DNA from 3 places in the Streptomyces sp. RGM 3693 genome. Region 2 is predicted to be linked to each of the others. Evidence: riboswitches for the same ligand, from Rfam matches in the RefSeq annotation. Region 2 holds a riboswitch; each other region holds the start of a gene.
What was found. A riboswitch is a leader RNA that binds a small molecule or an ion and turns the genes downstream of it on or off. The one in region 2 is predicted to bind cobalamin.
Positions count from the first base shown of each region.

Region 1: another riboswitch for cobalamin. It lies ahead of metE (5-methyltetrahydropteroyltriglutamate--homocysteine S-methyltransferase); the one in region 2 lies ahead of ACO0M4_RS37030 (cobalamin biosynthesis protein).
Region 3: another riboswitch for cobalamin. It lies ahead of ACO0M4_RS26275 (HoxN/HupN/NixA family nickel/cobalt transporter); the one in region 2 lies ahead of ACO0M4_RS37030 (cobalamin biosynthesis protein).

Region 1 covers NZ_JBMPPQ010000003.1:672,586-676,863, forward strand. The annotation lists gene ACO0M4_RS31695 (BlaI/MecI/CopY family transcriptional regulator) at 23-436, shown strand; gene ACO0M4_RS31700 (M56 family metallopeptidase) at 441-1,442, shown strand; cobalamin riboswitch at 1,591-1,810, shown strand; gene metE (5-methyltetrahydropteroyltriglutamate--homocysteine S-methyltransferase) at 2,002-4,278, shown strand, end outside.
Region 2 covers NZ_JBMPPQ010000004.1:186,383-190,660, forward strand. The annotation lists gene ACO0M4_RS37015 (GH25 family lysozyme) at 1-179, shown strand, start outside; gene ACO0M4_RS37020 (inorganic phosphate transporter) at 318-1,601, shown strand; gene ACO0M4_RS37025 (hypothetical protein) at 1,632-1,868, shown strand; cobalamin riboswitch at 2,094-2,228, shown strand; gene ACO0M4_RS37030 (cobalamin biosynthesis protein) at 2,359-3,327, shown strand; gene ACO0M4_RS37035 (cobyric acid synthase) at 3,357-4,278, shown strand, end outside.
Region 3 covers NZ_JBMPPQ010000002.1:2,004,397-2,008,674, forward strand. The annotation lists gene ACO0M4_RS26265 (DoxX family protein) at 1-246, shown strand, start outside; gene ACO0M4_RS26270 (VOC family protein) at 412-912, shown strand; gene ACO0M4_RS26275 (HoxN/HupN/NixA family nickel/cobalt transporter) at 1,001-2,200, opposite strand; cobalamin riboswitch at 2,232-2,445, opposite strand; gene ACO0M4_RS26280 (alpha/beta fold hydrolase) at 2,516-3,364, opposite strand; gene ACO0M4_RS26285 (MarR family winged helix-turn-helix transcriptional regulator) at 3,361-4,083, opposite strand; gene ACO0M4_RS26290 (nucleoside/nucleotide kinase family protein) at 4,277-4,278, opposite strand, start outside.

The DNA.
Region 1 (4,278 bases), on a different contig from region 2:
CGAACGGGAAGGGCGATGAACGGTGCACGAGCGGAAGCACGACGACAGCGGCGAGGCATCCGGCAGGCGGGCCCGCGGTGAGCTGGAGAGCGGCGTACTGGCCGCCCTCTGGGGCGCCGAGCAACCACTAACCGCCCGCCAGGCCATGGAGCGACTACCCGACGACCTGGCCTACACCACCGTGCTGACGATCCTGACCCGCCTGTACGACAAGGGCATGCTGGTCCGGCGCCGCGCGGGCCGCGGCTACGCCTATGCGCCCGCCAGGGACGAGGCGTCCCACACCGCCGAGCGGATGCGCACCCTGCTGGAGCGCGGCTCGGACCGGGAAGCGGTGCTCACCCGCTTCGTCTCGGAACTGTCCCAAGAGGACGAGCAGTTGCTGCACCGGCTGCTGGCCGGCCCCGACGCCGACCGCACCGACGAAGGGCGATGAGCCGGTGACGATCAGTGTGTACGTCCCGCTCCTGATCACCTTCGTCCTCGCCGTGCTCGCCCCCCGTGCGGCCCGGCGCCTGCCGCCGCGACCGTCGGCCTGGTCCCTGGCCTGCGCCGCGCTGGTGACGGCCATCGGCTGGCTCGGCTCGCTGGCCCTGTTGGCGTTCACCGGCCTCGCGCAGATCCCCGAGGTCGCCCGGGAGGGCCACTGGTCGGTGTCCGCACTGCGGGCCGAGGACCCGGTCTCCCTCGCCGTTGCGGCCCTCAGCGCCGCGGCGCTCACCTGGAGCGCCGTATCACTGGGGGTGGCCACCGTCCGGCAGGTCCGGCAGGTCCTTCAGGCCCGGCAGGAGTGCGCCCGGATGCTCGGCGACACGGAACTGACCGTGCTCGACGACGAGGTCCCGCGGGCCTTCGCCCTGCCCGGCGCACCCGGCCGGATCGTGGTGTCCCGCGGCATGCTGCGCAGCCTCAGCGACGAGGAGCGCGCGGCCCTGCTGGCGCACGAACGGGCCCACCTCCGCGGTCGGCACTACCTCTTCCAGGTCGTGTGGCACCTCACCACCGCCGTCAATCCCCTGCTCCGCCCGATGGCCGACGCCGGCGCCTTCGTACTGGAGCGCTGGGCCGACGAAGCGGCGGCGGCCCGCGTCGGCAGCCGCACGGTGGTCGCCCGCGCCGTCGGACGGGCCGCCCTGGCCACCTCCGCCGCCGCCCGGCCCGGTGTGCTGGCCGCGACTGGCGGGCCGGTGCCCCAGCGGGTGCGGGCCCTACTGGCGCCCCCACCCCCGCTCCGCGCCCTGCCCTTCGCGGCGGGCGCCCTCCTGCTCACCGTGTGCTGCGCCAGCCTGGCCAACGCCGCATCGGACAGCGACCAGATGGTCGAGCGCGCGCAGCGGGCACGGTGCCTGGCGCACGTCATGGCCATGGACGCCCCGGGAGTCGCCCGCCCCCCGCAGGATTTCGACGACTGCCGCGACCATCACGGGCACCGGGACCACTGAGACAACTGCGACCACCGTCGTCCGGGGCCGGGCAGAAGCACGCGGTCGGCCTTGCCCACCCTCGCCCCGGAGCAAACGCCTCAGCCGGTTGTCGCATCTCACCTTCCGCGTGGTGGACGGGACCCGACGCGCCGCGGGCGCGCACCGTAGGCTGACCCGTGCAGCTGGTTCGCCCCGCCCGCCAGGCGGGAGGCGTCGCAAGAGGGAACCCGGTGGGAATCCGGGACTGCCCCGCAGCGGTGAGTGGGAACGACCGCCGTCATACGCACTGGGCCCGGCCGGGCCTGGGAAGCGACGGCCACTAGGAATCTCGTACGACACGAGACGCGCCCGCGAGTCCGAAGACCTGCCAACTGCCCGTGCGCGAAGCACTCGTGCGCGGACATCCCGGTGACCCCGAGGGCGGGCTGGGGGTGCCCCCGGACGAAGTCTGGGGGAGTACCTACCAGGCGGACCAGCACGCCCTGTCGGGCGACTGCGCTCCACCGGTTCCGTCACCCCTTCGCGCTCTCGTCCCGTTGCCGGGATCTCAGGGATTCATCTCGCGAAGGAGATCTCCGTGACCGTCAAGCCCGAAGCCGTGACCGCACGGGCCACCGTGTACGGCTACCCCCGGCAGGGACAGCACCGGGAGTTGAAGCAGGCCATCGAGGGCTACTGGAAGGGCCGCGTCACCGCCGACGCCCTGCGCGCCACCGCCGCGGAACTGCGCCGGACCCATTGGCAGGAGCTCGCCGACGCCGGCATCAACGAGGTCCCGACCGGCGACTTCTCCTACTACGACCACGTCCTGGACGCCAGCGTCATGGTCGGCGCGGTTCCCGAGCGTCACCGCGCGGCGGTCGCCGCCAACCCGCTCGACGGGTACTTCGCGATGGCCCGCGGCACCCAGGACGTCGCACCGCTGGAGATGACCAAGTGGTTCGACACCAACTACCACTACCTCGTCCCCGAGTTGAGCCCGGACACCGTGTTCACGGCCGACTCCGCCCGGCAGGTCGCGGAGTTCACGGAGGCCCTCGCCCTGGGGCTGACCGCGCGGCCGGTCCTGGTCGGCCCGGTCACCTACCTCCTCCTCGCCAAGCCCGCCCCCGGCGTGGCCGACGGCTTCGACCCGCTCACCCTCCTCGACCGGCTGCTGCCGGTGTACGCGGAGGTCCTCGCGGATCTGCGGGCGGCGGGCGCGGAGTGGGTACAGCTCGACGAGCCCGCCCTCGTCCAGGACCGCACCCCGGCCGGACTGAACGCCGCCGCGCGGGCCTACCGCGACCTCGGCGCCCACACCGACCGGCCCAAGTTGCTGGTCGCCTCCTACTTCGACCGGCTGGGCGACGCCCTGCCGGTGCTGGCCAAGGCCCCGATCGAGGGGCTGGCGCTGGACTTCACCGAGGCGGCCGCGGCCAATCTGGACGCGCTCGCCGCCGTCGGCGGTCTGTCCGGCAAGCGCCTGATTGCCGGCATCGTCAACGGCCGCAACATCTGGGTCAACGACCTGGAGAAGTCCCTGTCCGTGCTGGCCACGCTGCTGGGCCTGGCGCATCGGGTCGACGTGGCCGCCTCGTGCAGCCTGCTGCACGTCCCCCTCGACGCGGCGGTCGAGCGGGACATCGCACCGCAGATCCGGCGCTGGCTCGCCTTCGCCCGGCAGAAGACCGCCGAGGTCGTCACCCTCGCCAAGGGCCTGGCGCGCGGCACCGGCGCCATCACCAGTGAACTCTCCGCCAACCGCGCCGATCTGGCGTCCCGGGCCGGTTCCCCGATCACCCACGACCGGACCGTACGGGCCCGCGCCGCGGCCGTCACCGAGGCCGATGCCCGGCGCTCCCAGCCGTACGCCGAGCGGACCGCCGCCCAGCGCAGTCACCTCGGCCTGCCGCTGCTGCCGACCACCACCATCGGCTCGTTCCCGCAGACCGGCGAAGTGCGCACCGCACGCGCCGACCTGCGGGCCGGACGGATCGACACCGCCGGCTACGAGGCGCGCATCGAGGCCGAGATCCAGGAGGTCATCTCCTTCCAGGAGAAGGCCGGGCTGGACGTCCTGGTGCACGGCGAGGCCGAACGCAACGACATGGTCCAGTACTTCGCCGAGCAGCTCACCGGCTATCTCGCCACCCGGCACGGCTGGGTGCAGTCCTACGGCACCCGCTACGTCCGCCCGCCGATCCTCGCCGGTGACATCTCCCGCCCCGGGCCGATGACGGTCCGTTGGACGGCGTACGCCCAGGCGCTCACCGAGCGCCCGGTCAAGGGCATGCTCACCGGTCCCGTCACGATGCTCGCCTGGTCCTTCGTCCGCGACGACCAGCCACTCACGGACACCGCGCGCCAGGTCGCCCTCGCACTGCGCGACGAGGTCGCCGACCTTGAGGCGGCCGGGACATCGGTCATCCAGGTGGACGAGCCCGCGCTCCGGGAGACACTGCCGCTGCGGGCCGCCGACCGCCCCGGCTATCTGGCGTGGGCCACCGAAGCCTTCCGGCTGACCACCGGCGGGGTGCGCCCGGGCACCCAGATCCACACCCACATGTGCTACGCCGAGTTCGGTGACATCGTGCAGGCCATCGACGACCTCGATGCCGACGTGATCAGTCTGGAGGCCACCCGCTCCCACATGCAGGTCGCCCGGGAGCTCGCCGCCCACGGCTACCCGCGCGAGGCCGGCCCCGGTGTGTACGACATCCACTCCCCGCGCGTGCCGAGCCCGGCGGAGGCGGCGGACCTACTGCGCGCCGGTCTGCGGGCCATCCCCGCCGAGCGCCTGTGGGTCAACCCCGACTGCGGACTCAAGACCCGCGACTGGCCGGAGGTCCGAGCCTCCCTGGAGAGTCTGGTC
Region 2 (4,278 bases):
GCCGGGCCTTCGGCGCGACCCATCCGCTGTGGCTGGCGGGCTACTCGGGGGCGGCGCGGCTGCCCGCCGGCTGGTCGTTCCTGACGCTTCGGCAGTACGCCTCGCACGGGCCGCTGCCCGGGGATCAGGACCGCTGGAACGGGACACTGGCCCAGCTCAGAAAATTTGCCGACGGATGAGACGGAAGTGACGGCAGGGGCGCCTCCGCGTGAACACTGCGGTGGTGTCACCGCGGCGCCCGGCCGAGTTCACTTTCCGTTCACCCGTCGTCCGTACGGTCCCGACGACACTGACCTTCGAGCGGATTGCCTGGGTGAATGGAACACATCACGCTTCTCATCGGGATCGTGATCGTCACGGCCTTGGTGTTCGACTTTACGAACGGCTTCCACGACACGGCCAACGCAATGGCCACCACCATCTCCACCGGCGCCTTGCGACCCAAGGCCGCGGTGGCGATGTCGGCGGGACTCAATCTCGTCGGGGCGTTCCTCTCCGTTGAGGTGGCCAAGACCATCTCCGGCGGCATCATCGACGAGAGTGCCGGCATCAGACCTGAAGTGATCTTCGCCGGTCTGGTCGGCGCCATCGTCTGGAACCTCCTGACCTGGCTCGCCGGCCTTCCCTCCAGCTCCTCCCACGCCCTCTTCGGCGGTCTGATCGGCGCGACGCTGGTGTCCGTGGGCACCGGCGGCGTGCACGGCCAGGCCGTCGTGATGAAGGTCCTGATCCCGGCGGTGGCCGCGCCGTTCGTCGCGGGGCTCGCCGCGATGGCGGCGACCCGGCTCACCTACCGGCTGACCCGCGGCCGCGCCGAGGCCGACACCGCCAAGGGCTACCGCGCCGGGCAGATCGCCTCGGCGGCACTGGTCTCGCTGGCCCACGGCACCAACGACGCGCAGAAGACGATGGGCGTGATCACCCTCGCGCTGATCACCGGCGGGGTCATCGCCCCGCACTCCGACCCGCCGATGTGGGTGATCGCCTCCGCGGGCCTGGCCATCGCGCTCGGCACCTACCTGGGCGGCTGGCGGATCATCCGCACCATGGGCAAGGGCATCACCGACATCCAGCCGCCGCAGGGCTTCGCCGCCCAGACCGGCGCCGCGGCCACCATCCTGGCCTCCTCCCACCTCGGCTTCGCGCTCTCCACCACCCAGGTCTGCTCCGGCTCCGTGATGGGCTCCGGGCTGGGCCGCAAGGGCGGCGTGGTGCGCTGGTCCACGGCCGGGCGGATGGTCGTGGCCTGGGGGCTGACCCTGCCGGCCGCCGGCCTGGTCTCCGCGGGAGCCGCGTACCTCGCCGACCAGGGCAGCTGGGGCGTGACCACGGTCGCCGTCCTCGCACTGGCCGTCTGCGGCGGCATCTGGGCCGCCTCCCGGCGCAAGCCGATCGACCACACCAACGTCAACGAGGGTCCGGCGGCGGAGCCGGCCGGTGTCATCACCACGGCGCTGCAGACCGTCTCCCCTCCCCCGGCGGGCCCGATCGCCCCGGCGGCCACCGCCCCGGCGACCGCCGAAGCCGCGGACGGGGCCGCCGCTCCTGCCCACCCCGCCCCGGCTGTCGCTCCCGCCCAACCCGCGTCAGCCACCTCCTGACGCCGACCTCCCTGACCTAAGGACTACGCAATGCACATCGACTGGGCAGCTCTCGGCCAGGTCTTCGGCGTCAGCCTCGTGGTGACGGTGGGGATCGTGGGCCTGTTCACCGTCGGGATCGTGGGGACCTCCCGCAAGCCGGCCGTGGACGGCGACGCGGGGGCCACGACGGCACCGGGCGCGGGGGCGCGCGCCGGGGCACTGGCGGCCTTCGCGCTCTGCGCGGCCGCGGTGGCGTACGGGATCTACCTGATCGTCGCCGCCTGAGACCGACGCCGGCCCGGCCGGCGACGGACGGGGCGTCCGGCGGGCGCGGCAGCAGCCGCGGCCCCGGGCGCCCCGTCCGCGTTCCCGGGGCCTTGCCTCCGTGCGTCGACGGGCGCCCTGTGGTGTTGGCCACAGGGCCGGCGGCGGGGCTGCATCGCAGGTCAAGGGCGAGTTGACGGACCCTCGCGGGCGTGGTGGACTGCCGGGGCCAATCGGCGACAGCAGAGGAAGTCCGGTGCGAATCCGGCGCGGTCCCGCCACTGTCACCGGGGAGTGCTCCTCCGACGAGGGCCACGGCCCGTACGCACTCCGTACGGGCGGGAAGGCCGGGGGAGGCACCGATCCGGGAGCCAGGAGACTCTGGTCGCCGTCACGTCGAGCCAGGGCGCGGACCCTGAGTGAGGACATACCACCATGCCTGGCTGCCCGTCGAGAGCTCCACTGCCCGCTGCCGCAGGGCCCCTTCGAGGGTGCACGGCGGCCTGATCCGATGCGCGGCGAACACGCGGGATATGCGTGCGGCGCGGCCCTCGGCTTCCTCGGTGACCTGATCGCGGCGGATCCACGGCGCGGCCATCCGGTGGCCGCGTTCGGCCGGGCCGCAGCCGCCGTCGAACGCCGACTGTGGCGCGACCACCGCGGCCACGGGGCGGCCCACACCGTGCTGTGCGCCGGCGGTGCGACCGCCGGTGCCGCACTGCTGGAGCGCGCCGTACGGCACCACCCGGGCGCCCGGGCCGCGTTGACCGCGGCGGCGGTGTGGGCGGTGCTGGGCGGCACGTCGCTCGGCCGGGAGGCACGGGCCGTCGGCGGTGCGTTGGCGGCGGGCGACCTGGCCGCGGCCCGGGCGCGGCTGCCGCACCTGTGCGGGCGCGATCCGCAGGCGCTGGACGGGCCGCAGATGGCCCGGGCGGTGGTCGAGTCGGTCGCCGAGAACACCTCGGACGCTGTGGTCGGCGCCCTGGTGTGGGGCGCCGTCGGCGGAGTGCCCGGTCTGGTGGCGTTCCGGGCGGTGAACACCCTGGACGCGATGGTCGGTCACAAGTCGCCGCGCTACCGGCGGTTCGGCTGGGCCGCGGCCCGCCTCGACGACGTCGCCGGCTGGCCCGGCTCCCGACTGACCGCGGCACTGACGGTACTGGCGGGCCCGGACCGGCGCGGCGCGCTGCGGGCCTGGCGGGCGGACGGCGGGGCGCATCCGAGCCCCAACGCGGGCCCGGTGGAGGCGTCGTTCGCGGGTGCGCTGGGCATCCGGCTGGGCGGCACCCTGGCGTACGGCGGGCGGGTGGAACACCGGCCCGTGCTCAACGGCGGCGGGCGGCCGCCCGAGGTGCCCGACATCGAGCGGGCGGCGCGGCTGTCCCGGCGGGTGAGCCTGCTGGCGCTGGGCGTCACGGTGGCGGGTCGGTTTGCGGCGGGCGCGGTACGGCGCGGCATCAAGGGAAGGGTGACCCGGTGAACGGGCGGAGGAAGGCGGCCGGCGGGGCCATGGGCGGCGGGCTGCTGGTGGCCGGGACGACGTCCGACGCGGGCAAGAGCGTGGTGACCGCCGGCATCTGTCGCTGGCTGGTGCGGCAGGGCGTCTCGGTGGCACCGTTCAAGGCGCAGAACATGTCGCTGAATTCGTTCGTGACCCGTCAGGGCGCGGAGATCGGCCGGGCGCAGGCGATGCAGGCGGCCGCGGCCCGGGTGGAGCCGACCGCGCTGATGAACCCGGTGCTGCTCAAGCCCGGCAGCGACCGCAGCAGCCAGGTGGTGCTGCTGGGGAAGCCGGTGGGTGAGCTGAGTGCCCGTGGCTACCACGCGGGCCGGCAGGAGCAGTTGCTGGGCACGGTGACCGACTGCCTGGCGGAGCTGCGGCGCACCCACGACGCGGTGATCTGCGAGGGCGCCGGCAGCCCGGCCGAGATCAACCTACGGCGGACCGACATCGTCAACATGGGCATCGCCCGGGCCGCGCGGATCCCCGTCGTGGTGGTCGGCGACATCGACCGCGGCGGCGTCTTCGCCTCGTTCTTCGGGACCACCGCGCTGCTGTCCGAGGAGGACCAGTCGCTGGTCGCCGGCTACCTCGTCAACAAGTTCCGCGGCGATGTGACGCTGCTGGAGCCCGGGTTGGAGATGCTGCGCGGGATCACCGGACGGCGCACCTACGGTGTCCTGCCGTACGCGCACGGGCTGGGCATCGACGAGGAGGACGGGATGGGGGTCCCCCCTGGTCGAGCGAAGTCGAGACCTTGGGGGAGGGTGTCGCTGCGCGGGGCGGTCCGCGAGTCGGTGGTGGCGCCGCCGGCCGGGGAGGACGTGCTGCGGGTCGCGGTGTGCGCGGTGCCGCTGATGTCCAACTTCACCGACGTGGACGCGCTGGCGGCCGAACCGGGCGTGGTGGTGCGGTTCGTGGACCGGCCCG
Region 3 (4,278 bases), on a different contig from region 2:
GCTGTGGTCGGCGCGATGATCAATGCGCTGGCGGTGAAGTGGGGCGGCGGCTTCTTCGCGCCCCAGGGCGTGGAGTACGAGCTGCTGATCACCACCGGGGCGGCCGCGCTGGCGCTGACCGGGCCCGGCCGCTACGCCGTCGACCGCTTCCTGCCCGGGTTGCGTGCGCACCGGTTGGCGTACGGGGCGGCCGCGCTGGTTCTGAGCGTGGTGCTCGCGGCGATTGTGCTGCTGCTCCGGAAGTGAGTCCGGGCACCCTCCGGGGCGCGCGGACGCGAATCCGGCGCGGCGACCTCAGGGAAACGATCGGCGAATCGGCCGGCGAATCGACCGGGAATCGGCCAGAGGAACGGTCAGAGGAACGGCCGGGCAACGGCCAGGCAGCGACGTGAAGGAAGACGGGAGGCTTTGATGTCCGTACGGCGGCTCAATCATGCGGTGTTGTACATCCGTGAGGTGGCACGGTCGGTGGCGTTCTACACCGAGGTGTTGGGGTTCACGGTGGACGTGGAGATTCCGGGGCGGGCGGCCTTCCTGAGCGCGCCCGGTTCGGACAACGACCACGACCTGGGGCTGTTCGCGGTGGGGCCGGACGCGCCCGGGCCGGAGAGCGGCCGGATCGGGCTCTACCACCTGGCCTGGGAGGTCGGGACGCTCGGCGACCTCTCGGCGATCGCGGCGCAGCTGCGGGAGCGGGGCGCGCTGGTCGGCGCCACCGACCACCTGGTCTCCAAGTCGCTCTACGCCCGGGACCCGGACGGGAACGAGTTCGAGGTGATGTGGCGGGTGCCCCAGGAGGACTGGCCGGGGGCGGACGAGCCGGACCGGCTGCGGCCGCTCGACCTGGCGGCGGCGCTGGAGCGTTGGGGTCCGGACCTGCTGACGGGCGCGGCGGCCGGCTCGGCCACCTGAGGCGCCGCCCGGGTGCGACCTGTTCGTGTGCCGCGGCCCTCCCCGCCGGGTGGTGGGGAGGGCCGCAGGCATGCGTGGGAGTTTGTCCCTAGGGGGTGTCGGTGCCGTCCGCGCGGGGGGCCGGGACGGTGCCCTGGGCCGGCGGTGCCTGCTGGGCCCGGGCGGCCCAGCGCTTCTCGACGCCGCCCAGTCGCCAGTACGCCAGTGCCGCCGCCCACACCACGACGAACACGCCGACGATGATGAAGCCCACGTTGTCCAGGTTGAGGGCGGAGATCCCGGCCGTCAGCGGGTCGTCGAGGCCGAGCTTGTCGTGCAGCACGGTCACCAGCTCGATGGTGCCGATGAGGAACGCGACCGCGATCGACAGCCCGGTGATGGTGAGGTTGTAGTAGACCTTGCGCACCGGGTTGGCGAACGCCCACTGGTACGCGAAGTTCATGAAGGTGCCGTCGAGGGTGTCGAACAGGCTCATCCCGGCGGCGAACAGCAGCGGCAGGCACAGGACCGCGTACCAGGGCAGGCCCGCCGCGGCGCCGCTGCCCGCCATCACCATCAGCGTCACCTCGGTCGCGGTGTCGAAGCCGACTCCGAAGAGGAACCCCAGGGGGTACATCTGGCCGGGGCGGCTGATGGACTTGGTGAGCCGGCCGAGGATCCGGTTCATGAAGCCCCGGGAATCCAGGTGCGCCTCCAGCTCCTGCTCGTCGTACGCGCCCGACCGCATCGCCCGGAACACCTTCAGGATGCCGATCAGGGCGACCAGGTTGAGGGCGGCGATGAGGTAGAGGAAGGTGCCGGAGACGGTCGTGCCGACGAGGCCGAGCGTCTGGTGCGTACGGGAGTTGTCGTTCATCAGCGCGCCGGCGAGCTGGGCGCCGCCCGCCACCAGCGCGGCCATCACGACGACCACGCTGGAGTGGCCGAGGGCGAACCAGAAGCCCACCGAGACCGGCCGCTTGCCGTCGGCCATCAGCTTGCGGGTGGTGTTGTCGATCGCCGCGATGTGGTCGGCGTCGAAGGCGTGCCGCATGCCCAGGGTGTATGCGGTGATGCCGAGTCCGGCGCCGAACACCTGGCTGCCGACCGTGTAGTGGCCCGGCACGACGAGCAGGAAGAGCACGCCGAAGGCGACGACGTGCAGTGCGGCGATCACGGCCATCAGGCCCGCCGTGCGGACGGTGTCACGGCGCTGCCAGCGGAACGATCCGGTGGAGCCCGTTATGCCGATAAGGGAGGAATTGCGGGGAGAAGGGGAATTACCCGGGGAATCAGTGGACAGGGCCATCCGGCCATCACGCTCCAGCACCTCGTGGATCACTTCGTGAGATGCCGTGGCCGGTCTCCTGGCTTACGGGTGCACGCGTCCACCCCGCCTTCCCGGCCGCAGGCTGCGGTCAGTGGCGCCGTACGCGCGCTGGGCGCGTACGGAGAGGGGTGGAAACTCCCCGATCACAGTGGCGAGGGCCGCGCCGGCTTGGGACACGAGGTCCAGCACCGGTCTTCCCGAACACCACGGCCCGGTCACTCTAGCGGGCACCGGTGAGAACAGGCCACGCGCGGTGCCTGGTGCGGGCGGCGACCGGGCGCCGGGCGGGTCGGGTCAGAGGGCCAGGGACGACAGGAAGGTGTGCAACTCCTGGTCGAAGAGCGGGGTGTTCTCCAGGTTGACCATGTGACCCGCGGCCGGCACGCGTATGCGGCGGGCGCCGGGGACGTGCAGCGCTATGGCATGGGCGTTCGCGGAGATGTCGGAGGAGTCGAGGTCGCCGTCGAGGACGGTGGTCGGCACCCGGATCTCGCCCAGGCGGTCGAAGGCGCCGACCTCCAAGGGCATGCCCGGGCCCGCGTCGTCGGCGTGCACCTCGACATTGGCGGACGCGGAGGCGCGCATCCGCTCCCGGAAGCCGGGGTGGACGGCGGACGGCGCGCGGTGCGGACCGTCCACCCACATCCGCAGGAAGTGCTCCACATAGCGCTCGGCGCCGTCCGGTTCGCCGATCGCGGCGACCTGTTCCCGGATGTGTTCCAGGAGGAAGGGGTCGGTGAAGGCGCGGCCGCTGATTCCGGGGGAGGCGAGGAAGAGGGCCGTGACCCGGGCCGGGTGGGCGAGGGCGGTGTCCAGTGCGACCCGGGCGCCGTGCGAGAGGCCGACGAGGACGGCGCGCGGTATGTCGAGTGCGTCCAGCAGGGTCGCCAGGTCGTCGTGGTTGGCCCAGTCGCCGGTCACCGTGGAGGAGAGGCCGTGACCGCGGGCGTCGTAACGGACCACCCGCAGGCCGGAGTTGACCAGCCAGGCGAACTGCTCGTCCCACATGTGCTGGTCGAGCATCCCGTCGTGCAGCAGTATCACCGCGGGCCCCGAGCCGGCCGTCTCGTAGAACAGCTCGCCGTCGTCGACCGGAACGGTGTCGTTGTCGATCTCGGACCAGGCCTGGAAGTCGTGCGTCATTCTGCGGGCCGTTCTGTGCGCGTCGGGCGGTCGGTCGGACGGGCGGATGCCGGCGGGCGGTGCCCGATTGCGGGCGGTATCACGTCCTGTGCGGCGTCCAGGTGGGCGGCGTCCCGCTTTTCGGGATTGCCGGTTTCCTCCGGGGGAACGCGCGAGCCGTCCGCCAAGTGCCGGAATTCCTCACCGAGCCGATCCAGGACCCGCAGTGCCGTACGGACCTCCCCGGTCGACAGGTCGGTCAGGCTGCGCCGGAGCTCCGCCGCCTCGGCTTCCCGGATCCCGTGCACCACCGCCGTGCCCTCGTCGGTGAGTCGGATCAGCGAGGAGCGGCGGTGCGCGGGATTGGGGACCGTCACGACCAGGCCCAGCTCCGCCGCGTGGTTCACCCAGCGCTGCACCGGCTGCCGGTCCAGGTCCAAGGAGCGCGCCAACTGCGGGACGGTGCGCGGGCCGTGGGCGCGCAGCGCGTCGAGCAGGGTGCGCTCGCCGGCGGTCAGGCCGGTGCCTTCGAGCTCGCGCTCCGTCGCGCGCACGATCGTCCGGTGCAGCGGCCGCAGTCGCCGGATGACGTCGTACAGCAGCTCTTCGGCGGCCGCTGCACCCCCGTCGATGTCCCCGGCCAAGTCCCCCTCCAAGGCCCTGTTCACGCCCTCGCCCGTGCCCTCGCCCTCGCCCGCGCCCATGCCCTCGCTCACGTCCCCCTCCGCAGCCCCGTTCATTTCCCCCTCCGTGCCCCTGCCCCGGCTACATCCCCTTGATGACACTCACGCTGTCATGATGACATTCATGATGTCGTTTTGGAAGGGGTGTTGACGCTCGATGGGGAGAGGAGAGGTGAGGGGGAGCGCCGCGGGGGGGAGCGGAGCGGGAAGGGGCAGGGGGACGAGGGGATGCGGGGACGAGGGGACGGGGTC